3 regions of the Mesorhizobium sp. WSM4840 genome follow, and region 2 is predicted to be linked to each of the others. Evidence: riboswitches for the same ligand, from Rfam matches in the RefSeq annotation. Region 2 holds a riboswitch; each other region holds the start of a gene.
What was found. Region 2 has a riboswitch for S-adenosylmethionine ahead of AC0L3I_RS03820 (O-succinylhomoserine sulfhydrylase). Riboswitches for the same ligand answer to the same signal wherever they lie in the genome.

Region 1: linked by a shared signal. The riboswitch ahead of AC0L3I_RS18305 (hypothetical protein) and the one ahead of AC0L3I_RS03820 (O-succinylhomoserine sulfhydrylase) in region 2 are both predicted to bind S-adenosylmethionine.
Region 3: linked by a shared signal. The riboswitch ahead of metX (homoserine O-acetyltransferase MetX) and the one ahead of AC0L3I_RS03820 (O-succinylhomoserine sulfhydrylase) in region 2 are both predicted to bind S-adenosylmethionine.

What each region holds. Positions count from the first base shown of each region.
Region 1 is NZ_JBVVQD010000013.1:37,734-47,442, reverse strand. Features, by position in the region: gene AC0L3I_RS18330 (DUF2252 domain-containing protein) at 307-1,734, shown strand; gene AC0L3I_RS18325 (ion channel) at 1,855-2,340, opposite strand; gene AC0L3I_RS18320 (5-methylcytosine restriction system specificity protein McrC) at 3,118-4,218, opposite strand; gene AC0L3I_RS18315 (AAA family ATPase) at 4,215-6,230, opposite strand; gene AC0L3I_RS18310 (hypothetical protein) at 6,477-6,833, shown strand; SAM-I-IV-variant riboswitch at 7,066-7,163, shown strand; gene AC0L3I_RS18305 (hypothetical protein) at 7,203-7,775, shown strand; gene AC0L3I_RS18300 (hypothetical protein) at 8,062-8,364, shown strand; gene AC0L3I_RS18295 (hypothetical protein) at 8,532-8,909, shown strand; gene AC0L3I_RS18290 (thermonuclease family protein) at 9,308-9,709, shown strand, end outside.
Region 2 is NZ_JBVVQD010000002.1:62,723-72,431, reverse strand. Features, by position in the region: gene AC0L3I_RS03835 (Hsp33 family molecular chaperone) at 1-978, shown strand, start outside; gene apaG (Co2+/Mg2+ efflux protein ApaG) at 1,139-1,531, opposite strand; gene AC0L3I_RS03825 (ceramide glucosyltransferase) at 1,759-2,913, shown strand; gene AC0L3I_RS03820 (O-succinylhomoserine sulfhydrylase) at 2,960-4,150, opposite strand; SAM riboswitch at 4,225-4,302, opposite strand; gene AC0L3I_RS03815 (2'-deoxycytidine 5'-triphosphate deaminase) at 4,427-5,521, shown strand; gene AC0L3I_RS03810 (ABC transporter substrate-binding protein) at 5,615-6,388, shown strand; gene araD1 (AraD1 family protein) at 6,598-7,590, opposite strand; gene mmsB (multiple monosaccharide ABC transporter permease) at 7,878-9,170, opposite strand; gene mmsA (multiple monosaccharide ABC transporter ATP-binding protein) at 9,167-9,709, opposite strand, start outside.
Region 3 is NZ_JBVVQD010000027.1:26,614-36,322, reverse strand. Features, by position in the region: gene AC0L3I_RS28035 (cupin domain-containing protein) at 95-523, opposite strand; gene gloB (hydroxyacylglutathione hydrolase) at 546-1,313, opposite strand; gene AC0L3I_RS28025 (class I SAM-dependent methyltransferase) at 1,532-2,308, shown strand; gene AC0L3I_RS28020 (ABC transporter ATP-binding protein/permease) at 2,428-4,254, shown strand; gene AC0L3I_RS28015 (DUF1194 domain-containing protein) at 4,464-5,264, shown strand; gene metW (methionine biosynthesis protein MetW) at 5,344-5,958, opposite strand; gene metX (homoserine O-acetyltransferase MetX) at 6,128-7,297, opposite strand; SAM riboswitch at 7,418-7,495, opposite strand; gene hisC (histidinol-phosphate transaminase) at 7,807-8,916, shown strand; gene AC0L3I_RS27995 (prephenate/arogenate dehydrogenase family protein) at 8,923-9,709, shown strand, end outside.

The DNA.
Region 1 (9,709 bases), on a different contig from region 2:
TCGGGGACGTGAGCGTCAGCAATTCGATGAACGATCGGGCCTAAGGTATGCATAGCACAACGCTACGCAAGGAGCCGCACGCGGTCAACCGTGAAACGGAGAGCGGGAGGCTTGTCACCATGGATCTTCGCCCTCCACGTGTCGCAAGGTGACTGACCGACGCTTCGCCACCTCACGCTCCGTCAACGCACGCCACCCGTCCGGCGGCTGGGCGTGCGGGCGCGCGCGATCGGATGGAGCCTTTGACGGCGGCACGGCAAAGGGCGATAGTTCGAGCACGGCATCGCCACAAAGAAAGGGGGGCCGATGAGCAGAGCCGAGGCAGGCCGGCCCAAGGTCGTCCCGCACCTCACCGCGGCCGAGCGTGCGGCGCGCGGCAAGGCAGCGCGGGTCGAGGTACCGCGGGCGCTCCATGCAGAGATCGAGATCTCAAAGGATCGGGATCCGGTTGCCTTGCTCGAGGAGCAGGCTGTCACGCGCTTGCCCGAGTTGGTGCCAACCCGGTACGGTCGGATGCTCGCGTCAGCGTTCGCCTTCTATCGTGGCGGCGCGCTGATCATGGCGACGGATCTATCGCGGACGCCCAACTCAGGCATCCGCACCCAGCTGTGCGGCGATGCGCACCTCTCGAACTTCGGCGCGTTCGGCTCGCCGGAGCGGACCCTCGTCTTTGACGTCAATGACTTCGACGAGACAACGCCGGGGCCGTGGGAGTGGGACGTGAAGCGCCTGGCGGCGAGCTTCGCGATCGCGGGCCGCGACAACAGCTTCTCGCACAAGGAACGAGCACATGCCGTCTTGGCCACGATCCGCTCGTACCGGGAGGCGATGCACGGCTTTGCCGCGATGCGCAACCTTCAGGTCTGGTACGCGAGCCTCCCGATGGAGCAGGTGCTGCGCGAATTTTCGGCCGGGGTCGACGTGAAACAGCTTAAGCGGGCAGAGGCCGACGTCGCCAAGGCACGCACGCGCGACAGCATGCACTCCTACGAGAAGCTGACCCACCTCGTCGATGGCGAACCCCGCATCATCAATGACCCGCCGCTCATCGTGCCGACCGTCGAGCTGATACCCCCGGGCGAGAGCCGCGACCAGATAGAGAATGAGATCCGAGACCTGTTCGGTGCCTACCGGCGCTCGCTGGCCAGCGACCGGCGCGTCCTGCTCGAGCAGTTTCGCTACGTAGACCAAGCTCGCAAGGTGGTCGGGGTCGGGAGCGTCGGCACCCGCGACCGTATCGCCCTCTTCCTGGGCGCCGACGACCGAGATCCGCTCTTCCTACAGGTTAAGGAGGCGCAACCGTCGGTACTCGAGCGGTTCGTGGGCAAAAGCGAATACGCAACCCACGGCGAGCGGGTCGTCGCAGGGCAGCAGCTGATGCAAGCCGCCACCGATATCTTCCTCGGCTGGCAGCACATCAAGTCCCCGCTCGACGGGCAGGAACGAGACTTCTACGTGCGCCAATTGAAGGACTGGAAGATGTCACTGGTGATCGAGGCGATGAGCCCGCCCGCCCTGGCCGCGTACGGGAAGGCCTGTGGCTGGGCGCTCGCGCGTGCCCACGCACGCTCGGGCGACCGGATCGCGATCAGCGCGTACCTCGGCAAGTCGGATGCCTTCGACCGGGCGATGGCCTCGTTCGCCGAGACGTACGCCGACCAGAACGAGCTGGACTTCGCGGCGCTCCAGGCCGCCGTCGCCTCGGGCCGGGTGAAGGCCGATACGGGTGTCTGATGGGCGGGTACATCAGCGCGATGCTGGGACTAGCCGTTCTACGCTTGGAGACCCCACACTCTGCGGGGTCCGGGCTACGGGGTCCGGGCGCGAGAACCTTGGAGACTGTCACGCAGGTCGTCATTCACCGGATCGGCGGTTGCTTCGCGCTTCAGCGCGCTTCCTGTCGGCCTTGCCAAATTCCGTCATTATGTTGACCAAGACGCTGCCCGTCCAACCGAACGTAAAGAGCCCCGACATGGCTATTATGGGTCCGATCAGACGCCATTGATCGGGCAGACTGACATTGCCTTCGCCCAGGGTCGTGTAGCTTTCCAGCACGAAAAAGTAGCTGTCACGCATTGACGGAATCAACCCAGATGCAGACACAGGGACTGCCCAGAAAAGTGTTTCCAAGAAGTGGAGAGCGCCGAGAGAACCTATTGTGAAGGCTAGCACTATGTTGATTCTCCACCGCGGCGTGATCTCACTTATTCGTATCCACGATCCGATGAAGCGCTGGTTGATGATTCTGATTCCAATCCCGTGCACGAAGATTACTAGTATCATGCCCAAGGTTCCGAGAATGATTTCCAACAGGGGCTTCGATGTAAAAAGTGCGTCCATCGTGCTATCCTAACATCCGGTCAGAGCTGAGTTGCTTAAGCAAAGAACCTAAGCTTCATGTTCAAACGAATTTGCTTGATGTTAATTGGTATTAGTCTTCCGTTGTCCCTCGGTGAATATCTAGACTGCCGCTTCCCGGTGCGAACCAAGCTCTCGACTACTTGCGTGGACGCTGAACCGGAAATCAGGTCAGGTCTAGCGACTTTCCGTTCGTAGAGCCTTGCTCAATTTTCTTTCAAAGCTGGCGAATGCGATCTCACGTTGGTAACGTAGTGGTTGACTGCTCAGTCTGTAAAAGTGACCCAGAGTTGTGCAACGATAAGTCAACGATGAAAAATCAACACTGCAGAGATGAGGCATAGCGCACGGCTCCCATTTGTCTCGGACCCGCTGGCGCTCGATGGGCGACTCAAACCACAAAGGCAATGGGCTGTTCAAACCAGAATCCCAGCGGACTGTGGGTGGCCTTGGCGTTCGTCGTCATTCACAAAGGATTTGCGAGGCAGCGCCAGCCGCCAAGTCAACGACCGCTTCACGTCTGAAAGCGTCACTTTGATGGAGCGCCCCTGAAGGTCCGCAGATGGCGCAACGTGCTCGTTCTGGCTGTTGAGCCGAATGGCAACTTCCCATCCATTTCGGCCGTTGGCGGCGACCAGCTGGTAGAGTTTGACCCTAGAACGCCGGCGTGCGAGATCGCCGCCGGGACGGCCGGTCGCCGGCACCCGCCCCGCCGGGGTTCGTCGATGGCGGGGGTGGGGGTGGCTTGTGAGGCCCCTATCAGGCGCGCCCGGCCCCTCGTTCAGGTTCCGCGCCCTCATAGCCGCCGATTGATGGTTCCCGGACAAGTGCGTGCAGCTGGCGGGCGATGAATTGCCACGGTTGGGCCAGGTTCACGGTCGCGATTTTTACAACGTGGCCATGTACCCGGTATACCGCGTCAGGCCGGCTCCTAGCCTCGGGGTAGAGCAGCAGTCCATCACACCTAGTATGTTCGCCAGCAGCTTGCGCATTACGAAGATACGCGAATAGTTGGTAGAGGTGGCTTGAGTGGAAGGTCGAAGCTCCTCGGTAAGTCTGAAGAGCGTCGGAATAGTACTTGGTATCGATGATCAATTGCCTCTGAGGCGAGCGAAGAAACACGTCTACACGCATGTTTGGGAGCTGGCCGGCGCCGTCGTCGGATATCAGCTCCGCATCCCATCTTATATGCAGAGGCTCAACGGAATACTTCCGCTGCTCGTTGCGGTAGAAGTTGCGGACGAAGGCTTCGAACACCGCGGCCATTTTTCGCTCATCGCGCAGGACGTCGTGGAATTGGTATCCTGAGCGACCTGGAGCGGGCAGCAACGAGTCGAAAGCGAGCTCGGCTACACGCAAAATGAGGCCGTAACCCGAAATGTTGCGATGGAGCTGCACACGCGAGAAAACTCCGCGATCGAGCCTTATGTCGGTCACATCTACAAAGTGACGAGAAACCTGCTGTAAGTCGCGCGCCAGATTGCGATCTAAAGTCGGTGCTTTGGCAAGCCGGCGAAGGGAAGCCTTAAGAATCTGGTTGTGTAGAACGTCGTGGCTGAGCTCATCAAATAGACAATGGAGCCGTCGCGCCCGACGCGACCACAGCCGCACCGTTCCGCCAAGATCTATCTGACCACGTAGGGTAGCAATGTCTTCCTCATGCGGCTCGTAACCGCGATCGAGGCCGCGCCTCAGAAGATTGCGAGTGCCTACCAACAAAACCTTTGCTAGCAAGTTCGGCAAATCGGGACTGGAGATGCCTTCAACCGAGATTGCTTTCGCCTCTTCGAATCGATCCCAGGCGTAGCAGAACAGATAGTAGATGTTCTCGATTGGGATTGATGGAGCAGGCAATGTCATAGCGGCGCAAGCAGCTCGCTTTCCCAATGTGCAACCTTGCCCGGGGCGTCAAACCAATATTCCCGCAGAAGGTGTAGGATCTCAGTTCGGATAACGCGCTCATACCAAATCCAGCCATCTTCGAGCTTCCAGGGATTGGAGCAGAAGAAACTGTGCCCGATCTCAAATCCGCGTCCGAGGTTGGCGGTGTCTGATGCGATTTCGTCGTTGAGTGCCCCAACGCGCATGATCAGCGCGTTGATGACGTCATGCGACACGCCAGCTTGATCCAGCTGCGAATGAAACTTCGGCGAGCTTAACTTCGGCACAAGGTCCACAAACGCGAAGCGACGGCGCAGGGCGTAGTCTACAACCGCAAGAGATCGATCGGCAGTGTTCATCAAACCGAGAAGATAAACATTACCTGGAACGTGAAACGGCACCTTGCCCGAAGCCAGTGCCATTGCCCAATCAGGCGACCGCTTATCAGCTTCGATGAGAAGCATAAGCTCGCCTAGTATCTTGCTCAGGTTACCTCGGTTGATCTCATCGATCACGAAGACATAACTGTTTTGGGGATCGGCTTCGGCTCGGCGACAAAACTCGACAAACTTACCCGGTCGAAGCTCAAAGCCGTCTGCGGTGGGGCGATAGCCCTCTACAAAATCTTCGTACGAATATGACTGATGGAACTGAACAAACCCCAGTCGATCGCGATCCGTGGCGCCCATGAGAGCAAAGGCTAGACGCTGTGCCGCGAAGGACTTACCTACGCCTGGCGGGCCTTGCAGGATAATGTTCCGCTTCGCCTGCCAGAGCAGCATAATCTGTTCGGCTTCGGCGCGATCTAAGAAGAGCTCTTCAAGCGCATCGTCGAGTGTGTAGGAATTCCCCGTGGCAGCGGGTGCCGAAGATACGACTACGTCCTCGTCGACATGAGGAAGAGACTGCCCTGCGAAGGCCTGATACGCACGGTTAAGGATCGAAAGAAGTGTTGGGGTAGCTTCGGTTAGGTAAGCGCCCTGATTGAGCCCGCGGTGCGCATTATAAAAGAGCCCCTTGGCTCCGCTTTTTGCGAGCTCCGACAGTTCGGTCGCAAAAGGTTCGGTTGCAAGAAATGCTGACCGCTCGAGCGTGGGAACAAGCGCCTCATAGTCACGCAAAGCAACCCTGTACGCAGCACCTTCCCAATCCGTGCCAGCCAGACCTTGAAAACTGTCGTCGACAGCGTCCAATGCGATCGAGACCCCAGTTATGGCTTCATTGTCGGTAAGGTGGAATACGACGTCTCCGGGCTGCACGGCACGCATGTTGGAATATATGTCACCGCCGCTCTTCGAGCGCTGGGGCGACCACAAGGCGCGTCCGAGGCTGTGCTCACCCTGCTCACGATCTAACCGGCCAGTGACCAGGGTCTTTTCGATCCAATAGCGGCGAGAGCGATCGGGCGACGTACTCTGACCGTCGTCAGTTTGGATCTCGAATCCCAATCTCTCGAGATGTTTACGTGCGTCGGTCCCACTACACCCTTCGTTGTCAAGGGGCGCGCCATTGGGCATGAATTGATGGGCGACACCGAAAATGGCCTTTGATGGGTAGCGCTTACCGTCTCGCAAAACCCAGTAGCTGATAGCCGAACCAAAATTGTAGGCCTCCATGAACGCGTCGAAACCCAGCGCATCGTATTCATCCATCGCTTTGTTGACGGCATCGATGTCAAGACGTCGACTGCCACTCCGTCGCGAGGCACCCTCCCGAAAGTTTCGGTAGTAGTTGATGGCGGTGCGATAGTTGCTGAGGTCGCGATAGAGATCCGAAGATATGCTCAATTTGGAGGGGTTGGGCCGGTCCGCTGCTCGATCCTGAGCAGTGTAAGCAAGAGCTCGCATGACGCCGTCCAGTCGATCGGCATCGTAGTGTTCATCCAAATCGCCGTAGGCAGCCGCGAGATTCCGGCATTCGGATAGCTTCGTACTGACCGTGCTCGGCTTGTAATTCGTTCTAAGCCATTCTCGAAAGCCGCTCTCGTTCATGTCTCTCCACACTCCACTTATCCAGAGTTTGACTATCCCATATTACGCAGTCAAACACGCATAAGCTTGTAATAGCCGGCGATTGCTTTCACGAGGCTCAACCGGCCAGCCACAGGCGCGAGGAGCAGCTGCAGAGCGGATCCGTTTTTGTCAGCAGACATGTGACGCGTTGTAGTGCATCTCTGCGAACCGCTGCGCCGGTGCTATGGTGTGCCTGCGCTCATCAATCGGCAAGGATATGAGGCATTGCCCGGAGTCACCCGCCGTACACTTCTTGCGTTCGCCGCCGTTGCGTCCGTGCTTGAACCGACGCTTGCTGAAGGTGAGGGTACCTCACGCGAATTGCAGGCGCTGATCGCAACCCATGAGACCGCCTATGCGGCGCTTCATAGGGTTGTTCATCGAGCGGGCAGCAGCTGGCACGATCGCGAGATGGCAGACCGGATTGAAGAGGAAACATTGCTGGCCAGCTGCTCCAATCCTGCGACCGGCCGAGGCGACCGCCGAGCCAAGGCCGAGTACTTGTTGACTGTTGAGGCACGGGGCGAACTCGACCTGGAAGAGCACATGCAGGCCATCCTGCACTCGATGATGGGGAGTTGATGGATCGCGGTACCCGCCGGGAGTCAGACGGCGCATGGCCGTAGGGCGCATCGGCAATCGGAAATGTGATGATGCAGAAAAAGTCCCTCCACTAGGGCCGTCCCGCCCGGTCGAGGCCGAAGGCCGGGTGGAGGGGTCGATTGTGGGGGCCCAGCGATCTGCTCACTTTCAACACCAGAGATACCACCATGAGGAGAAAGCTTGCCGAAGTGCAATCGTTTTGTTACACCGATCCCTGCATCCAGAGAGGGCTTCGGCCCCGCCAACCAGCCTTGACCGGCAACGGTGGCACGACGATGTGGCCCTGAACGGGCAACAGTAGGTCGCCAGTCCCTCCAGAATGCGTGCGAAACGATGGAGGGTGTTTTCATGCTGACGAGGCGAGGTTTTCTGATCGGGGCGGGTGGCCTGCTCACGGCTGCATTCGAAAAGGATGCGCAATCCTTCATTCGCAGGACTGGGCTGCCTCTGCTCGCACCACCTGCGGAAGTGGCCGAGACCATGTACTGGTATGACGGTGGGGAGCAGGGCTACCTTCTCACAATCGGCCCTTGGGCCTTCTGCCCGCCGCCGCCGACCTGGCGCGAGTTCTTCACCAGCGAGGGCCTTGGGCACCGGACCGAGACCGAAATCTACGCCATCTGGGAGGAGCATGGGATCGGCCCGGAGGACTACGACGATCCGGTTGGAGGGTGGTTCTGGGAAACCCGCTTCGATCGAGAGGCCGGCCCGTGCGCCAGGGCCTACCGCTTGCTGAAGAGGCTGGACCTTGGCCCAAAGCTCGGGCGCGGGAGCGATGAGCCCCATCTGGTATTCTGCGAGGGTGACGTCGCCAACGACGATAGCCGATGGGTCGATGCAAGAGACCAACTCACGCTCTCGCTCCTGCAGGCTCGGCTGATCGATCTGAAGCTTCCTGTCCAAATTGCAGAAGGGGTTTGAGAGGCCGACATGATAGACAATGGTACGAGGCCGACCGCCGGCGCGCTGAGCCCGAGACGGCAAGGCATGGCCCGGGGATGCCAATCGAGCCTTATACATGCCGCTATTGCGGCTGGGTGACCACGGTGCCGAGCGCGGCCGAGGCACATCTCTGTATGCGGTGTGTTCGTTTCGAGGGTGATGTGCATCCGGCTATGACTGGAGCGCGGATTGCGGCGCACAACGCCCGCATCATGGGCATGATAAGCCTCTTTCCGATTGGGGCAGACTCGGAACCGGATGCATCATGAAACTCACATATCTTCTCGCGGGTGTGACAACTGCAATCTTTTCACGGCGCAATGGGAATAGAGACGGATTTGAAATGGTGACCTTGCAACGCAGATATCCGGTAGCCCTTGCGATCGCGGTGTTCCTCATTTGCAGTCCAGTGTTGGCCCAATCAGCTACGGAACATCACGTCTGGCAGGATAAGCGCAAATTCGACCCGTACATCCGCACCGCCGAGTCGATCACCGGTGCGATACGGCACGCGGATAAACTGCTGCTCCGCTCGGACCCTGGCGACTCGTTGCGGCCGACTACATAACAGTGTTGTGGTCGCATCGACGGCACTCGTATCATCGGCTGTGCGCGGAAGAGGTCATGGGCAAGAGATCGAGCATCGCTGGGTGATCCTACATCAGGCGGCATTATGATATGAGGCAAAGAACCGGGATCGACTTCGATGGGCCGGGCTTAGCAATGGGTGGGACCATGAACAACGACGACGATGCCTTTGCCTTTGCCTTTCCCCATTTTTCGGCGAGGATGGACAATGGTGAACTGGCATGGGCGGTGGCCGAGGCGAACGGGGTGAGCCTCGGCGTGTTCTGCCACCGGCTCAAGCTGGGGTGGTCTGGCCAAAAGGCCGCGACCCATCCAGCCCCGCCTCGGACCCGAAAATCTCCCCCTCAGCGGCCTTCCCTCAAGCTGTCGACCTTCCTCGCGGATGGCCAGCTTGCGTGGCCGGTCGCTGAATCCAGAGGCATTAGCGAGGCATTGTTCTACGCTCGCTTGAAGAAGGGCATGACCCCGGATGAGGTGGTCTACACGCCAGTGATGCCCCGAGGTTGGCCCCTCCATCGTCGCTAGGTCTGCCAGCGTTTGCCGTCCCAAGGTGACGACGACGTGCGCTTCATCTTTGCCGTCGGGGCAGATGCCGGCGACCACTCTGGAGTTCGCAATGCGCCTTATAGCGGCCGCAGAGATCGGCTTCGCAGCTTCCTGAAAAGCAGACCTTGCCGGCGATCAGGCTGGCCGTGGTTGCGCCTATTTCCGACTTCGCACGCCCTAGAGAGGGATCGGTTGCGAACGCGAAGCCGACATTAAGATGCGGCCGGCTAGGCTTGGCAGAAAACTCAGAACCGCCTCATGCTTACCGGCCTCGCTCGCGAGTTTCATCAGGTGTTGTGATCTTCAGTACTTCCGCGACAACTTTCTTGCATGCCTTTCTTGACGGGTCTAAAGAGACTAGCGGGGTTTGGGGGCAAATGGAAAACGGATATTCTAAATTCCGTATTGCGCGTTTCGCGGTCGGGTTAGTCGCTAGTACAATCGGATTTACTTTGCTCGCAGCTTTGATGAGCGACGCTGCAGGGAGCAATGAAATTGTCGGCCGAGCGACCGCAATTGATGGCGATACCATAGAAATCCGCGACGAGCGGATCCGCTTCAACGGTATCGACGCTCCTGAATCCGCTCAGGTATGTGAAGACAGGAACGGCAGTGCTTACAGATGCGGCGCTATTTCCGCGAAAGCACTCGCAGATTTCCTTTCTGCGTCGCGACCGACGGCCTGCCAGTTTGTCGAACGCGACCGTTACGGACGCTTCGTCGGCAATTGTTTCCGCGCCGACGGTGCTTCCGTCCAGGAATGGATGGTGGCAAGCGGC
Region 2 (9,709 bases):
CCCAAACTCGGCGAATTCGGCTACGCCGGCGACGATCATGTCGTGCCCTTCGAGGTCGGCCCGCTCGACGTGCGCGGCCGCACCGTCCAGCTCGGACCGATGCTCGACGCGATCCTCAGCCGTCATGACTATCCCGAGCCGGTCGCTCGCCTGCTGGCGGAAGCCTGCGTGCTGACGGTGCTGCTCGGCACCTCGCTCAAGTTCGAAGGCAAGTTCATCCTGCAGACCCGCACGGACGGACCGGTCGATATGCTGGTGGCGGATTTTTCGACGCCGCATGCGCTACGCGCCTACGCGCGCTTCGACGCCGACCGGCTGGAGGCTCTGACGTCTGCCGGCGAGACTTCGCAGCAGACGCTGCTCGGCAGCGGTGTCCTGGCGCTGACGATCGACCAGGGCGCCCACACGCAGCGCTATCAGGGCATCGTCCAGCTCGACGGCGAGACGCTGGAGGAGGCCGCGCGCACCTATTTTCGGCAGTCGGAACAGATTCCGACCGATCTCAGGCTCACCGTGGCCAAGCTGTTGACGCCCGGCGTCGGCGGCGCCCGCGAGCAATGGCGTGCCGGTGGCATCCTGGCGCAGTTCCTGCCGCAATCGCCGGACCGCATGCGCGTGCCCGATCTTCCGGGCGGCGATGGCGATCCGCGCCAGGAGATCCACGATCCGGCCGACAATTCCTGGCAGGAACTGCTGGCGTTGCTTGGCACCATCGAGCCGACGGAACTGATCGACCCGACGATCGGCGCCGAGCGGCTGCTTTACCGGCTGTTCCACGAGCACGGCGTGCGCGTCTTCGGCGGCGTACCGGTTGCCGACCTGTGCTCATGCTCCAGGGAGAAGATCCGCGGCATTCTCGGAGGCTTCTCCGCCGACGAGATCAGGGACAGCACCGAGGATGGCGGCATTCACGTCGCCTGCGAATTCTGCTCGAAACAATATGACTTCGACCCGGCGGAATTTGCCGCCGCGCAATAACGAGCGTCAGTGCTGCCTATCTGCCCGCTGGCATTCTTCCAATGGAAGTAGGAATCGCCAAATACCGAGTGCGGTGCCTTCGCAGAACTTGGGTTCCTCGCCCCACGGAGTGGAGCCACCTCTCCCCCCGCTTCGCGAGGGCGAGGAACCCAAGTGAGCGTCAATTGACGGTGCGCCGCGTGCCCGGCAGGTCGAGCGAAAAGGCGGGGATGGCGACGTCGAACGTCTCGCCCTGCTTGTTGCGCATCGTGTAGTGGCCGACCATGATGCCGGATGGCGTTGAGAGCGGGCACCCAGACGTGTATTGATAACTGTCGCCGGGGTTGAGTTCGGGCTGGTCGCCGACAACACCGGCGCCGCGCACTTCCTCGACCCGGCCGGTGCCGTCGGTGATGTGCCAATAGCGTGACAGAAGCTGCACGAATTCATCCGACTGGTTGTCGATGGTCACCTGGTAGCCCCAGACATAGCGGTTCTCCGACGGGTCGGAGCGATCTTCCAGATAGAACGGCCTGACCTGTACTTCGATGTTGCGCGTAACGGCGCTGTACATAGACTACTCCACAATATGTAGACGGAACTTTCGACCCTCTCCGCAGTCTGGTCAACGGGGTGCTTCCCGTCGCTGCCCGCCTCCTTTGCGCGCAGGTGCCGAAGAACAATGTCATTTAAGTGACACATGACAATGATGGTGTGCAGGGCCGGGCGACTCAGCATTCTGTCGAACTGTTGAAACGGCTTTCATGCGGCCGGTTTTTTTTCTGGAGTGACCAGATATCGATGGAATTGACAGTCACAGCCGCCTTCCTTTCCACAGCTCTGCTTCTTGTCAATCTCGCCAGCATCCTGCTCGCTTCGTTGAAGCTGAAGCGGCCTGGCAGGATCACGCCGCCAGCCGGCAAGGCGCCGCCGGTGTCGGTCGTCGTGCCGTCGCGCGGCGTCGAACCGTTTGCCGAGGAAACGCTCGAGCGCGCCTTCTCTCTCGACTGGCCGCGCTATGAGCTCATCTTCTGCGTCGCCCACGCCGACGACCCGGTGGTCGGGCCGATCACCGACGCGATCGCCCGCTTTCCGGCCGTGCCGGCCCGGCTGCTCGTCGGCGACGACCGCATCAGCGGCAATCCGAAACTCAACAATTGCGTGAAGGGCTGGGAGGCAGCGCGCCACCGCTGGGTCATCCTTGCCGATTCCAACGTCCTGATGTCGAGGGACTATGTCCAGCATCTGATGGCGGCATGGCGGCCGGACACTGGCCTTGTCTGCTCGACGCCGATCGGCTCGCGGCCGGACGGGTTCTGGGCGGAAGTCGAATGCGCTTTCCTCAACACGCTGCAGGCGCGCTGGCAATATACCGGCGAGGCGCTCGGCCTCGGTTTCGCCCAAGGCAAGAGCATGTTGTGGAACAAGCCCATGCTCGACGCCAATGGCGGCATCCGTGCGCTTGCCGCTGAGATCGCCGAGGATGCCGCCGCGACCAAGCTGGTCAACGGGCTTGGACTACGCGTCAATCTCGTCGCCTCGCCCTTCGAGCAGCCGCTCGGTTTGCGCACGTTTGGCGAAATCTGGTCGCGCCAGGCCCGCTGGGCACGCCTGCGCCGGGTCACCTTCCCCCTGTTCTTCGCGCCCGAAATATTGGTCGGCGCGGCGCCGCCGCTGGTGCTTGCGCTGATTGCTGCGGCCGGCGCCGGCTTCAGCCTGTCGGCAACCGCCGTCGCCGTGCTGGTAGTCGCCTATCTCCCGGAATGCGCTCTCGCCTCGGCCAAGGGCTGGCACCTGTCGCTGCGCATGATCCCGGCGATGGTTGCGCGGGACGTGATGCTTCCCGCCATCTGGGTGCGCGGCTGGCTCAGCGGTGCCGTCGACTGGCGCGGCAACACGATGACCATCCACACCAGCGCCGGTGTGGAATTGGAAGAGACCCCGTCGGGCGCCTGACCGCGCTTGGCTTGATGATTCGAGCGAAGCCGTTCGGCGCGTATCTCTATCTGGCGGCTTTCAGTGCCTGGTCGATGTCTTCGATCAGGTCATCTGTGTCCTCCAGGCCAACGGACAGCCTGAGCGTGCCTGGCCCGATGCCGAGTTCGGCACGCGCCTCATCGCTCAGATTCTTGTGCGTCGTCGTCGCCGGATGGGTGATCAGGCTCTTGGCATCGCCGAGATTGTTAGAGATCAGCACGATATCGAGCGCGTTCTGGAAGGCGAAAGCCGCCTGTTTGCCGCCCTTGACGTCGAGGCAGATCAGCGTCGAGCCGCCCGACATCTGCTTCTTGACGACCGCCGCTTGCGGGTGATCGGCGCGGCCGGGATAGATGACGCGGGCGATCTCCGGCTGCTCGGCGAGGAAGTCCGCGATCCGGCCGGCACTTTCCGTCTGCTGGCGCACGCGCAGCGGCAGCGTTTCCAGGCCCTTCAGCAGCGTCCAGGCATTGAACGGCGAGAGGCTGGGACCGGTGTGGCGGAAATAGTCGTGCAGGTTCTCGTCGATCCACTTCTTGTCCGACAGGATGACGCCGCCGAGACAGCGCCCCTGGCCGTCGATGTGCTTGGTCGCCGAATAGACGACGATGTGGGCGCCGAGCTGCAACGGCTTCTGCTGTAAGGGCGTGGCAAAGACGTTGTCGACGATCAGCCGCGCTCCGATCGAATTCGCAAGTGAGGCGACGGCTGCGATGTCGACGACTTCCAGCGTCGGATTGGTCGGGCTTTCAAGGAAGAACAGCTTTGTGTTGGGCCTGACCGCCTTTTCCCAATTGGCGATTTCGGTGCCGTCGACCAGCGTCGCCTCGATGCCGTATTTCGGCGCAAGCGTTTCGACCACCCAGCGGCAGGAGCCGAACAGCGCGCGCGCCGCCACGATGTGGTCGCCGGCCTTGGCGCTGCACAGCAACGCCGCTGTGACCGCCGCCATGCCGGATGCTGTGGCGCGGGCATCTTCGGCACCTTCCAGCGCACACATGCGCTTCTCGAACATGTCGACCGTCGGATTGGCATAGCGCGAATAGATGAAGCCCGGTTCCTCGCCCTTGAAGCGGGCTTCCGCCGCCTGCGCCGTGTCGTAGACATAGCCTTGCGTGAGATACATCGCCTCGGACGTTTCGCCGAAGCCGGAACGCAGCGTTCCTGCATGCACGAGGGCGGTCTGAGGCTTCCAGTTGCGCTTGTTGCTCGTCATCACCTTGTTCCAAACACCAAAAATGGTCCAAACACAAAAAAACCGGCCGCGAAAGTCGCAACCGGTCCATACGGCCTTTCGGCCCGACGGTCCTTTAGCGACTTGTTTAACGTGGCTGCAAGCCGACCGGCCAAATCACCACGGGATAATGACCCTTTAGACCTGCACCGCGCTTGCGTCAATTGCCGGCATGATTAAGAGGTTGTACCAGCAGGTTCCGTGGCAAGGACCTGCAACAAAACGAGACCTCGCCCGGCCTTCGAGCGGAGCCAGACTTTGCGGCAGACAGGCATTCTTCCTGATCAGGACATTTCCGCGCTGTTCCAGTCGGGCGCGCTGAAGTCGCCGCGCGCGCTTGATGCCGACCAGGTCCAGCCGGCCAGCCTCGACCTCAGGCTTGGCGACAAGGCTTGGCGGGTGCGCGCCTCCTTCCTTCCCGGCCCCAACCACAGGGTTGCTGAAAAACTCGACCGTCTGAAGCTGCACGAAATCAATCTCGCCGATGGTGCGGTGCTGGAGACGGGCTGCGTCTATATCGTGCCGCTGCTCGAGAGCCTGGCGCTTCCGGCAAGCATCTCCGCCTCCGCCAACCCGAAGAGCTCGACCGGACGGCTCGACATCTTCACCCGCGTGATGACCGATCGTGGCCACGAGTTCGACAAGATCGCTGCCGGCTACGACGGCCCGCTCTATCTGGAGGTCAGCCCGCGCACCTTTCCGATCGTCGTCCGCGCCGGCTCGCGGCTGTCTCAGATCAGGTTCCGCACCGGCAATGCGCTTTTGTCGGAAAGCGAGCTGCACGAATTGCACCGTGCCGAGACGCTCGTCGCCACCGAGCCACCGAATATTTCCGGCGGCGGTATTGCGCTGTCGATCGACCTCGATGGCGACAAGGACGGGCTGGTCGGCTACCGCGGCAAGCACCACACCGGCCTGGTCGATGTCGACAAGCGCGCGGCACAGGATGTCGTCGATTTCTGGGATCCGCTCTACAAGAGCGGCGCCGGCGAACTGGTGCTCGATCCGGACGAATTTTATATCCTCGTCAGCCAGGAAGCGGTGCATGTGCCGCCGCTCTACGCCGCCGAGATGACGCCCTTCGATCCGCTGGTTGGCGAATTCCGTGTTCACTATGCCGGTTTCTTCGATCCGGGCTTCGGCCATTCGGCGGCCGGCGGTACCGGCAGCAGGGCGGTGCTCGAAGTGCGCAGCCACGAAGTGCCGTTCATCCTCGACCATGGCCAGATCGTCGGGCGGCTGGTTTACGAGCACATGCTGAAGCGGCCGCAGGCGCTCTACGGCACTGATCTCGGCTCGCACTACCAGGCACAGGGCCTGAAACTGTCCAAGCATTTCCGCGTCGCACGCTGATCGCCGATTAAATCAGACTGTGCTTGCCTGACCTTGTAGGCCGTGCTTGGTTGTGCCCAACCGTCAAGGTGGTTGGAACCAAGGGAACAAGAAATGCAGATTTCAAGATGGATCGCATCGGCAGCAGCAGCTGCCATGCTGGTGATGGCTGCCGGGGCCATGTCGGCGCAAGCACAGGAAAAGTTGAAGATCGCCACCGAAGGCGCTTATCCGCCGTTCAACACCATCACCGCGGATGGCAAGCTCGTCGGCTTCGACATCGACATTGCCAATGCGCTTTGCGCTCAGATGAAGGTCGAATGCGAACTTGTCACGCAGGACTGGGACGGCATGATCCCAGCGCTCCAGGCCAGAAAATTCGATGCCATCATCGCGTCCATGAGCATCACCGAGGAGCGCAAGAAGCAGGTCTCCTTCACCAACAAATACTATACGACGCCGCTTTCGCTGGTGGCCTTGAAGGACAGCGATATTGCCTCGACCGAACCCGCAGCACTCGCCGGCAAGACAGTCGGCGCGCAGGCTTCGACCACCCAGGCCGACTATGCCCAGGATGTCTATAGCAAGGCCGGCGCCGAGGCGAAGCTCTACCCGACCCAGGAGGAGGCGGTCGCCGACCTGATGAACGGCCGTCTCGATGCCGTCCTTTCAGACAAATTCGTGCTGATGGACTGGATGAAGAAGTCGAGCGACGGCTGCTGCAAGATGGTCGGCGACGTCAAGGGCACCGAGACCGAAGCCGGTATCGCCGTGCGCAAGGAAGACAATGCGCTGCGCGAAAAGCTCAATGCCGCGATCGATGCGATCGTCGCAGACGGCACCTACAAGAAGATCCAGGCCAAATATTTCGATTTCGATATTTATTGAGAGGTTGAAGGGTGTGCGTTCTTCCTTCTCCCCTTGTGGGAGAAGGTGGCCGAGCCCACGGGTCTTGCCTCCGGCAAGCCCGAGGACAGGCTCAGCTCGGTCGGATGAGGGGGTGTTCCAACACCTCATTCCGTCCAGCACCCCTCACCCGTCTCGGCGCCGCGCGCCGATCCACCTTCTCCCACAAGGGGAGAAGGAGAGGTGCCACCTTACAGCGCCTTCACCGCCACCTTCACCGGCTGCTCGATTTCAAGCGGGTTGCGTAGCGGCAGGCCGAAATCCTTGGCCTCGATCTCGAACACGTCGCCGGCCTCGGTCCTGACGCCGTCGGCGAAGGACAGGGTTGCCGTGCCGAACATGTGCACATGCACGTCGCCCGGCTGGCGGAAGGCCGAATATTTGAAGTGGTGATGTTCGAGATTGGCGATGGTATGCGACATGTTCGCCTCGCCCGACAGGAATGGCTTTTCCCACAGCAGCTTGCCGTCGCGGACGATGCGCGAGGTACCCCTGACGTCGGACGGCAGTTCGCCGATCAGGATCTCCGGCCCGAACGAAGCGTTGCGCAGCTTGGAATGCGCGAGGAAAAGATAGTTCACGCGCTCGGTGACATGGTCGGAAAACTCGTTTGACAGCGTGAAGCCGACGCGGAAAGGGGCGCCGTCGTCGCCGATGACATAGATGCCGGCGACTTCCGGCTCCTCGCCGGCATCCTCGGCGAAGGCGGGCGACAGAAGTGCCGCACCGGGCGCCACCGCCATGGTGCCGTTGCCCTTGTAGAACCATTCCGGCTGCACGCCCGTCTGGCCCTTGGCCGGCTTGCCACCTTCCAGCCCCATGCGGAACATCTTCATGGAATCGGTGAGCTGCTCCTCGCCGTCGGTGCTGAGCTTCTTGTGCATGGAATCGCGGGTCGCGGCGGAGCCGAGATGTGTCAGCCCGGTGCCGGTGAGGTGGAGATGCGCCGGGTCGGGATGGTTGATTGGCGACAACAGCCGCCCCTTCTTGTAGGCGGCATCGAGGTCGACCGCTTCACCGAAGCCCTTGCGCTCGATGAGGGCGACAAGTCCGGTGCCCGTGCGCGCGGCCTCCATCGCCAGCGAATAGACGCTGCGGGCGCCGTTGATGATTCGGGTCTTGCCGCCGTTGCGGGCAACGACGCGGATGGTCTCTGCGTCGTCGAGGATCTGGGAGATCAGCATGATGTACCCTCTCTCAATTGCCTTTGGCCTGGCTGCCGGGTTGGCAAACCTTGACCAGCGCGGCTCGGATGGTATCCGCGCCACTGGTGACTCTTCGTCCGGATTGCGCTCGCGGGCCCGGTCCCTGAGGGACTTCTTTGCGCCGCCCGGCAGCGCCGCGATGTGACCCGTGCCTCCTAAAAGCGCGCCGCGTTTGAAAGGGGCCCCGCTTTAATCCTTGTTTTTATGCATGTTGTTGTCCCAACAGGCTGCACACGTTTGGCGACATGCATGTGTTCCCTCGCCCCTCAAGCCTTGTTCTTGTTGTAGACGTCGAAGACCACGGCGCCGAGCAGCACCAGGCCTTTGACCACCTGTTGCCAATCGACATTGACGCCCATGATCGACATGCCGTTGTTCATGACGCCCATGATGAAACCGCCGACCACCGCGCCAATAACCTGACCGACGCCGCCCATCGCCGAAGCGCCGCCGATGAACACGGCGGCGATGACGTCGAGCTCGCTGCCGAGGCCGGCCGCCGGCACCGCCTGGCCAAGGCGCGCCGCAATGATCAGCCCGCCGAGCGCCGAGAGCACGCCCATATTGATGAACACCATCAGGGTCAGCCGCTCGGTCTTGATACCCGATAGCTGCGCCGCCTTGGCATTGCCGCCCATTGCGTAGATACGGCGGCCGACCGTCATGCGTTTGGTGACGAAGACGAACAGCGCGATCAGCACGCCCATCACCACGAGAACGATTGGCAGACCTCTGTAGGTGGCGAATTGGTACACCAGAAACAGCGCCAGAGCGCTGGTCACCAGGGTCTTGACGACGAACAGCGTGAAGGGTTCGGCTTGGTAGCCATGCCGCTCGCGGCTGCGCCGTGCCCTGAGTCCGAAATAGGCATAGGCGAGCACGGCAACGAGGCCGATCACGATCGTCGTCATGTGCAGCGTCAGCCCGCTGCCGACGATGGTCTTGCCGGCGGCGTTCACGACCGGCGGGATCAGCGTCAACGAGCCGATCACGTCCGGAATGAAGCCGGAACTGAGCGCCTTGAAGCCGGCTGGAAGCGGCCCCACGGAAGACCCGCCACCCAGCAGCGCCTGGCAGATGCCGCGAAAGATCAGCATCCCCGCCAGCGTGACGATGAAGCTCGGTATTCGGTGATAGGCGATCCAGTAGCCTTGTCCCGCGCCGATCGCGCCGCCGATGATCAGGCAGATGATCGACACCACCAGCGGATTGCTGAAAGGGCCGAGAGGCCAGATGACCATCATCATCGCCGCCAGCGCGCCGATGAAACCGGCGACGGACCCGACGCTGAGATCGATATGGCCGGAGACGATCACCAGCAGCATGCCCAGCGCCATCACGATGATGAAGCTGTTCTGCTGCACCAGGTTACTCAAGTTCACCGGCTTGAACAGCGTTCCGGACGTCGTGTACTGGAAGAATACCATGATGGCGATAAGCGCCAGGATCAGGCCGTATTCGCGCAGGTTGGTGACCAGCGCCGAGACGGCAACGCGCGGCCCCTGCTGCACATCTTCGGCGACGCCGCTTTTCGGGACGGGAGCGCTTTCGGTGCTCATGATGCTTTTCCTTCTCCGCGAACGATGGCGCGCATGATCTTTTCCTGGCTGGCATCGCTCGCCGCCATTTCGCCGACGATACGTCCTTCGTTCATGACATAGATGCGGTCGGTGATGCCGAGCAGTTCGGGCATCTCCGACGAGATGACGATGATCGCCTTACCCTCCGAGGCGAGACGCGCGATGATCGTGTAGATTTCATACTTGGCGCCAACGTCGATGCCGCGCGTCGGCTCGTCGAGGATCAGCACCTCCGGATTGGCGAACAGCCACTTCGACAGCACCACCTTCTGTTGATTGCCGCCCGATAGATTGCCGGTCATCTGATAAACGCTGGACGAGCGGATGTTGGTTTTGGCCTTGTAGTCGTTGGCGACGGCGAGCTCGCGCATGTCGTCGATCACGCTATGGCGCGACACGCCGGGAAGATTGGCCAGCGTGATGTTGTGCTTGATGTGATCGATCAGGTTGAGACCGTAGGTCTTGCGGTCCTCGGTGACGTAAGCAATGCCGTGTTCCACTGCCTTGCTGACAGAGGA
Region 3 (9,709 bases), on a different contig from region 2:
CGTTACGCCCCGTTCCGGTTCTCGGAATCCACCTGTTTGGTCGCTTCGCATCCGTCTTCGACTCCGGCTCGGCCTGACCTGAATCTCGACATAGCTAGGGCGTTCCCGGCTGCCAGCCCGGTGCTGCCAGTTCGAAGGCGGCGAAATCGAAGCCTGGCGCCACGGTGCAGCCGACCAGCGTCCACTCGCCCAGGCTGCGTGCCGATTGCCACCAGCCTGCCGGCACGACGATCTGCGGCCGCTCGCCCGCCGCCAATGCCGTGCCGAGCACCTGCTCGATCACCGGTCCGTTTTCCCGGTGCATCGACAGCTCCAGCGAAGCGCCGGCGTAAAAGTGCCAGACCTCGGCCGCGTCCTTGACGCGGTGCCAGGCCGACACTTGCTCCTGCTCCAAAAGGAAATAGATCGCGGTCGAATGCCCGCGCGCGCCCTCCGCGCCATCGCGGAAGGTCTCGGCATACCAGCCGCCTTCCGGATGCGGTTTCAGGCCGAGCGTTGCGATGATTTCGGCGGAACTGGTCACGATTTCCAGTACGTCATGGTGCTCAGAAGTTGTCCTTGCGCTTGCGAATTTCGGCGAACACTTCGGCGTCGGAGGCTTTCTCCATGCCGAGATGCTTGCGGATTGCCGGGTCGTGCCAGCGCAGGAACGGATTGGTCGACAGTTCCTCGCCGATCGTGGTCGGCAGCGTCGGCTTGCCGTCGGCGCGCAGCGCCTCGATTTTCGCAGCGCGCTCCTTCAATGCCGAATTGGTCGGGTCGACGGTCAGCGCGAAGCGGGCGTTGGAGAGCGTGTATTCATGGCCGCAATAAACGACCGTCTCGGCCGGAAGTGCCGCGAGCTTTTTCAACGAATCGTACATCACCGGCGGCTTGCACTCGAACAGCCGGCCGCAGCCGAGCGCGAACAGCGTGTCGGCGGTGAACGCCACTTTCGATGCAGGCAGATGATAGGAGACATGGCCTGCCGTGTGGCCGGGCGTGGCGATCACGTCGATCCTCTCGTCGCCGAGGTGGATGACCGAACCTTGCTCGACGGTTTCGTCGATGCCGGGGATTTTTGCCTTTTCCGCTTCCGGTCCGACAATGCGCAGCTTGAACCGCTCCTTCAGCGCCAGATTGGCCTCGACATGGTCGACATGGTGATGGGTGGTCAGGATCATCGTCGGCGTCCAGCCGGTACGCTCGATCGCGGCCAGGATCGGCGCCTCCTCGGGCGCGTCGATGATCGCGGTCTGGCCGCTTTTCGGGTCATGCACCAGCACACCGAAATTGTCGCTGCGGCACATGAACTGTTCGATTTCAACCGGCATGGCGTCTCTCCACTAGTGCGCCGTGCGCCCAGTTGGACGCACAAAGGACGCTCTAACACTTTTTATCTGCTGCATCGTGCTTTCCGAAATCGAAACCGATTTCGGGCCGATGCAGTAGTCGCCGCAGACATAGGGCGCTTGCCCGCGGATGTCATCCGCGTTTGTAGAACTTGGCGCCTTTGTTGAACTTGGACAGCATCGAAGATACCGTCCCGCGCATGCATTCCGATATCGTCGACCTTCGCTCCTTCTATTCGACCACGCTCGGGCGATTGGCAGAACGCTCGATCACCATGGCGTTGTCCTCGATATGGGCTGTCGTGCCCAATGAGCGGCTGGTCGGCCTTGGTTACACCTTGCCGTGGCTGGAGCGGTTCGGCACCGACGCCGAGCGCGTCTTTGCCTTCATGCCGGCAACGCAAGGCGCGGTGGTCTGGCCGGCTACGGGGCCGACCGCGACCGCACTGGTCTTCGATGAGGAATTGCCGCTGGTCGATGCCTCCATCGACCGCATGCTGCTCGTCCATTCACTCGAACATGCCGAGAACCCGCGCGAGACGCTGAACGAAATCTGGCGGGTGCTGTCGCCCGCCGGCCGCGTCGTCATCGTCGTGCCCAACCGGCGCGGTGTCTGGGCCCGTTTCGAGCATACGCCGTTCGGCAGCGGCCGGCCGTTTTCGCGCGGCCAGCTCACCGAATTGCTGCGCGAAGCAAACTTCACGCCCGCGGCCTGGTCCGACGCCCTGTTCTTCCCGCCATCGCGGCGACGCTTCATGATGCAGTTCCACAATGTGCTGGAGCGCGCCGGCCGCAGGTTCTGGCCGATCTTTTCCGGCGTCATCGTGGTCGAGGCGCAGAAGCGGCTCTATCAGGGCGTGCCGGTCGTCCAGCGCGCCTCTCGCCGCGTCTTCGTGCCGGTTTTCTCGCCGCATGGCGCCACAAGGCTCGGCCGGATATCGCCGACCGGGAACGCAACATTGCCGGGCCGTCGATGACATGTTCGTGATCGGAATCGCAGTTTTTCTCACCTATCTGTCGAGGGCGGGTTAGGTACCCGATTGAGTCGACATGTTCATCGGTTCCAGCACCGCTTCCGAATTCAAGGACTTCACCAATGGCTGATTATCCGGATGTCGAAGCCAGCGCCAAGCCGGTTGCCGCGTCGATCGAAACCAGCAGCCTGCGTGACCAATTGGCGACCATCAAGCTGGCGCTGGGGACCTCGCCGATCCGCAAACACCTGCTCTGGGCCTGCGTCGGCATAGTCGCCGTCATTGTGGCAACCTCGATCGGGCAGGTTCTGCTCAATCGCTGGAACGAGCCCTTCTACGATGCGCTGGCTCGGCGCGACATGCAGGGCTTCCTGCACCAGCTTCTGGTCTTTGCCGCCATCGCCGGCGGGCTCGTGGTGCTCAATGTCGGCCAGACCTGGCTCGACCAGATGATCCGGCTGAAGCTGCGCGAGGCGTTGACCCTCGATCTGATCGGTGAATGGATGCGGCCGGCCCGCGCCTTCCGGCTCGCCAACGCCGGCGCCATCGGCGTCAACCCTGACCAGCGCCTGCAGCAGGATGCCGGGCATCTCTCCGATCTTTCCACCGGTCTCGGCATAGGGCTGTTGCAGTCGTTCATTCTGCTTGTTTCGTTCGTCGGCGTCCTATGGTCGCTGTCTTCGGGCTTCGTCTTCCATATCGGCGGCTATTCGCTGGCCATTCCGGGCTACATGGTGTGGGCCGCGATCCTCTATGCCGGCACGGCCTCCTGGCTGAGCTGGCTGGTCGGACGGCCGCTCATCCGCTTCAACAGCGACCGCTATACGCGTGAAGCGGAGCTGCGCTCCTCGGTTGTCCGCGTCAACGAGAATGTCGATGCCATCGCGCTTGCGCACGGCGAGGCCGACGCGAGACGACGGCTCGAGCTCGACCTCGGCACGGTGCTGGGCGCGATGCGGCGCATCTACAGCGCCCAGATCAATCTTTCCTGGGTGACCGATACCTATGGCTGGATCACTGTCGTCGCGCCGATCCTCGTCGCCTCGCCGGTCTATTTTGCCGGCGATATCAGCTTCGGCGGGCTGATGATGGCAGTCGGCGCCTTCAACCAGGTGCATGCCTCGTTGCGCTGGTTCATCAACAATATCGGCGGTATCGCCGATTGGCGCGCCACGCTGATGCGCGTCGCCGATTTCCGCATCGCGCTCGTTGAAACGGATGTGCTGCACGATAGCGAAGAACGCATCACGATCGGCGAAAACCCGAATGGCAGGCTGACATTCGAGAACCTCGAGGTCGCGTCGCGGGATGGATGTACGAAGCTCGCCGAGCCCCATATCGAAATCCGCGCCGGCGAGCGCGTCATGATCACCGGAGATCCGCGCGCCGGCAAGACGCTGTTCTTTCGCGCCATTGCCGGTCTGTGGCCGTGGGGAAGCGGGCGGATCGGCATGCCGGCCGGAGAGGTGCCCGCCTTCGTTCCCCGAAAACCCTATTTCCCGCTCGGCACGCTGCGCGAAGTGCTCGACCACGCCGATGCGGCGGTTAGCGACGCCGAGATCTCGGCGGTGCTTGCCGAGGTCGGTCTCGGGCGTCTGTCGTCCTCGCTCGACCGCTCGGCGCGGTGGGAGCGCGAATTGAGCGATGACGAGCAGCGCCTGCTTGCCTTTGCCCGGCTGGTCTTGCGGCAGCCGAAATGGGTGATCATCGACGAGGCCTTGGACACGTTCGACGGCGCGACGCTGAGGCGGGTGCTGTCGATGCTGGAGGCGCGTCTGGCCGACGCCGCAATCCTCAACATCGGCCGAGGCCAGCAGAACATTGAATTCTTTCCACGCTCATTGGCGATCGTGAAAGACATCGAGCGACCGGCTCTCAAGCCAGTCCGTGTCAGGGCCGGCGCGATCGAACCACCCCCGGCCGTCACCGCAGCCTACCAAGAGACGTAGCCGGCCATACGCCGGCAAGCTTTATTTCGCCGTGATCGCAGCGAAAGATTGCCGGTATCGTTCGGAAGTCTGCGGCGTTGGACCCATGCTTGACGCGCTTAAAGCGCGTCCCGGTGAAGAGATTCAAGAGATTCATGCGACACGCTTTAAGCCTCTGTTTCTATTCATGTCGTTACCCCAAAGCCGCTGCGCACTTTTGGGCGACATGCATTAGCCTGCTTGCCTGCCTTGCCTGCGCTCAGGCAGCACCACTGGCCGCGCCCGCCGATGCCATTGCAGTGGACGTCGAACTGGTGCTGGCGGTCGACATTTCGCACTCGATGGACGAAAAGGAATTCGCGCTGCAGCGCGCCGGCTATGTCGAGGCGCTGCGCCACCCCGACTTCATCAATGCGGTGCGTTCGGGCGTGACCGGCCGCATTGCGCTGGCCTATTTCGAATGGGCAGGCACCGTCCGCGACGATGCGGTCATTGCCTGGCAGGTCATCGACAATGCTGAGAGCGCTAACGCTTTCGCCGACAAGATCGAGGCGCGCCCGTTCAGGAGCTTTCGCGGCACCTCGATTTCCGGTGCGCTCGCCTTCGGCGCCAAGCTTTTGGATGGAGCCGCTTTCGACGCGACGCGCAGCGTCATCGACATTTCAGGCGATGGCCCCAACAATACCGGGATGCCCGTCACCACGACACGCGACGCCGCGGTGGCAAAGGACATCGTCGTCAACGGCCTGCCGATCCTGATCAGCCCGTCGCCCAGCTTTAGCCATCTCGACCGGTACTATGCCGAGTGCGTTACCGGCGGGCCAGGTTCCTTCGTGCTGCCGGTCTATGCCGCTTCCGAATTCGTGACCGCCATACGCCGCAAGCTGGTCCTGGAGGTCAGCGGTGTTGCCGGTCCCAGGGCCGCTCCCGCGACACTCCGGGTCGATGCGGCAACGCCGGTCGACTGTTTGCAAGGCGAGCGCGGCCGCCAGTTTTTCTCCGATCCGTATTTTCCGGAGCTTGATCGCTAGCTAGACTTGGTCGATGAATGGCGAACAGTCGCAGATGGTCTCCGGACTCTTGCCGGCCGCGCGCCATATGCGACGGCCGTTATCGCTTCAGCAGGAACACAGCTTGCTGGCCAAAGAAATTCCAGAACCACCAAGGCATCGACAGGCCGATTTTCTGGCCATTGGCGTCGAGCGCGGTTGCCTTTTCTACCGTTGCGCCGAGCTCTTCGCAGAGATTGACGAAGTCGCGGATGGTGCAGAAATGGATGTTGGGCGTGTCGTACCAGGAATAGGGCAGGTCCTTGGTCACCGGCATCCGCCCTTCGACGAACAGCGAAAGGCGCACCCGCCAGTGGCCGAAATTGGGGAAGGAGACGATGGCGTGCTTGCCGATCCTAAGCAACTCGTCGAGCACCAGCTTCGGGTTGCGGGTCGCCTGCAAGGTCTGCGACAGGACGACGAAATCAAAACCCTTGTCGGGATAGAATTTGAGGTCCTTGTCGGCGTCGCCCTGGATGACGGACAGGCCGCGCGCCACGCATTCGTTGACGCCGCGCTGCGACAGTTCCATCCCGCGGCCGTCGACCTGCTTCGTCGCCTGCAGCAATTCGAGCAGCAGGCCATCACCGGAGCCGACATCCAGCACCCGCGACTGCGGCGGGATGAGATCGGCGACGACTTCGAGGTCGACGCGCTGGGCGTGGTTGACACTCATGATCGTGGCTTTTGCTTGGCGCATGACCTTGATCCGAAAAGTCTGCAACTTTTCGGGGCCATGCGCTGCCTGGCACATGATCCCGGTCCGAAAAATCTGCAACTTTTCGGGGTCATGCGCTGATGCATGGCGAAAGATGCCGGTCCGGAAAGCCTGCAATCTTCAGGGATCATGCGCTGAGCCCCCTGGCGCGCGCCGCCGAGGCGATGAAGCCGTTGATGGCAGCAAACAGCTCCGGCTCGTCGAGCAGGAAGGCGTCGTGGCCGCGATCGGTCTCGATCTCGACGAAGGATACCGAGGCGCCGGCCGCGTTCAGCGCGTGAACGACCGAGCGGCTCTCCTCGGTCGGGAACAGCCAGTCGCTGGTGAAGGAGACCAGGCAGAAACGGGTTCTGGTGCCGGCAAAGGCGTCGGCCAGCCGGCCGCCATGATCGGCGGCGAGGTCGAAATAGTCCATCGCCCGGGTCATGTAGAGATAGGAGTTGGCGTCGAAGCGGTCGACGAAGGTCATGCCCTGATGGCGCAGATAGCTCTCAATCTGGAAGTCGGCGTCGAAACCGAAGGTGAGCGCTTCACGGTCCTGCAGGTTGCGGCCAAACTTCCGGTGCAGGGCCGCCTCCGACAGATAAGTGATGTGAGCGGCCATGCGCGCCACAGCCAGTCCCTTTTCCGGGCGCTTTCCCTGCTCGAAATATTTGCCGCCATGCCAGTCCGGATCGGCCATCACCGCTTGCCGGCCGACCTCATGGAAGGCGATGTTCTGCGAGGAATGGCGCGCGCCAGTGGCGATCGGCAGCGCTGAGAAAACGCGCTCCGGATAGCTCGACGCCCATTGCAGCACCTGCATGCCGCCCATCGAGCCGCCGAGCACCGAGAACAGTTTTTCGATGCCGAAATGATCGACCAGCATCAACTGCGCCCGCACCATGTCGCGGATGGTGATGATCGGCAGGTCGAGCCCGTAGGGCTTGCCGGTGGCTGGATTGGTCGAGGCGGGGCCGGTCGAGCCGAGGCAGCCGCCGATGACGTTTGAGCAGATGACGAAGAAGCGGCTGCTGTCGATGATCTTGCCGGGGCCAATCAGCACTTCCCACCAGCCCGGCTTGCCGGTCACTGGATTGGTGCTGGCGACATGCTGGTCGCCGGTCAGTGCATGGCAGACGAGGATGGCGTTGGAGCGGGCGTCGTTGAGGGTGCCGTAAGTCTTGTAGGCGATCTGGAACGGTGACAGCAGCGTGCCGGCATCGAGCTTGAGCGGCTTGTCGGCACCGAAACGCAACACCGGGCTCGATGGCTCGTCGGCCTCGTTGTTGGTTCTTTTAGTGCGCAGCGCGACCATCGCATCCTCTTACATTAACCCATCGCGCTTTCCGAAAGTCGATTCCGATTTTCGGGTCGATGCGACTGTCCGGCCGGCTACGGACAACAAAAAAACCGACATCGCCTTCGCAAAGCCGGTTACAGGATGCAAACGGCCCTTTAGCGAGTTGTTTAACGTGGCTGCAAGCCGACCGGCCAAATCACCACGGGATTTCGCCTTTCTTCTAGGACCGGAGCGTCTCGGCGTCAACGGCCAGTCGTTCACCCATGCCAGTCGCTCACCCATGATCGCCGCCTCTCGACATTCCAGGCCACGGCTTGTATTTCCGCTGCGGCTTCTAGTGTGGCGAATCCGAAATTCGCATCGCGTTGGAGCAGCGCAGTGGGCGAATTTCGGATTCGCCACACTAGCAACCAATGAATTCTAGTGTGCTGGATTTGAAGTTCCTGAGCGCTGTTGCCACCAAAATGGCAGGAACTTCAAATCCACCACACTAGGTGGAAGCGTTCTCGACGGATTTTTGCAATATGAACCAGGCATCGGATCAGGCACGTCCAACGCCCCGCGCGGGGATCATGGACATCGAAGCCTATGTGCCGGGCAAAAGCACGGCGCCGGCCGGCGTTGCCAAGGTCCACAAATTGTCGTCGAACGAGAACCCGCTCGGCCCCTCGCCGAAGGCGATAGAAGCCGCGCGCGACGTCGCGGCCAAACTCGACATATATCCCGACGGCACCGCCAGGCGCCTGCGGGAGGCGATCGCTGAGGTGCATGGCCTCAACCCGGCGAACATCGTCTGTTCCAATGGTTCCGACGAGATTCTCGGCCTGCTTGCGCAGACCTATCTCGCGCCCGGCCATGAAGCTGTGATCACCGAACACGGCTTCATGGTCTACAAGATCTACATCCAGTCGGCAGGTGCTGTCCCGGTGTCGGTCAAGGAAACCAATGAGCGCGCCGACGTCGATGCGATCCTCGCTGCGGTGACGCCGCGTACCAGGATCATCTTCCTCGCCAATCCCAACAACCCGACCGGCACCTATTTGCCGTTCCAGGAGGTGCGCCGCCTGCATGCCAGCCTGCCTCGAAACGCGCTTCTGGTGCTGGATGCAGCCTATGCCGAATATGTCCGCCGCAATGATTATGAAGCCGGCGTCGAGCTGGTGGCTGGCGCGGAAAACGTGGTTATGACCCGCACCTTCTCCAAGCTCGGCCTCGGCGGTGCGCGGATCGGCTGGATGTACGCGCCGATGCATATCATCGACGCGATCAACCGCGTGCGAGGTCCCTTCAACGTCAACGCGACGGCGATCGAGGCCGGCATTGCCGCGATCCGCGACCGCGCCCATGTCGAGCGCAGCGTGGCTCATAACGACACTTGGCTGCGATGGGTGAGCGAGGAGTTGACCAAGCTCGGACTGCGGGTGACGCCGAGCGTCGGCAATTTCGTCCTCATCCACTTTCCCGAGGACAAAAAACATTCGGCGGCGGCTGCGGACGATTACCTCTGTGCGCGCGGCTATATATTGCGGCGCGTTTCCGGCTACGGCTTCCCCAATGCACTGCGCATGAGCATCGGCACCGAAGAGGCCAATCGCGGCGTTGTCGCCGCCCTCGCGACATTTCTGAAAAGCTAGAAGACCATGACATCACCGATGTTCGAAAAGATCGCGCTGGTCGGCATCGGCCTGATCGGCTCGTCGCTGGCCCGCGTAATCCATCGCGAAGGCCTTGCCGGTCACGTCGCCATCTCGACGCGCAGCGAAACGACCCTGGCGCGGGCGCGGGAACTCGGCCTCGGCTCCTCCTACGCGATGGACGCGAAAGAGGCGGTCGGCGATGCCGACCTGGTGATCGTTTCGGTGCCGGTCGGCTCTTCAGGCGAGGTCGCCGAGGAAATCGCACCGGCGCTGAAGCAGGGCGCCATCCTCACCGATGTCGGCTCGACCAAGGCGTCGGTCATCGCGCAGATGCAGCCGCATGTGCCTGCTGGCGTGCATTTCATTCCCGGCCACCCGCTGGCCGGCACTGAAAAATCGGGCCCGGACGCCGGCTTTGCCGAACTGTTCGAAAACCGCTGGTGCATCTTCACGCCGTTGCCCGGCACCGATCCGGCCGCCTTGGAAAAGCTCTCGGAATTCTGGCGCCGTTGCGGCTCCAACATCGACACGATGGATCCCCAGCATCACGACATGACGCTGGCCATCGTCTCGCACCTGCCGCACATCATCGCCTATAACATCGTCGGCACCGCCGACGATCTGGAGTCGGTGACCAAGTCCGAGGTGATCAAATATTCGGCCTCCGGCTTTCGCGACTTCACTCGCCTGGCCGCGTCCGACCCGACGATGTGGCGGGACGTCTGCCTGCACAACAAGGACGCCATCCTCGAAATGCTGGCGCGGTTCTCGGAAGATCTGGCCTCGCTGC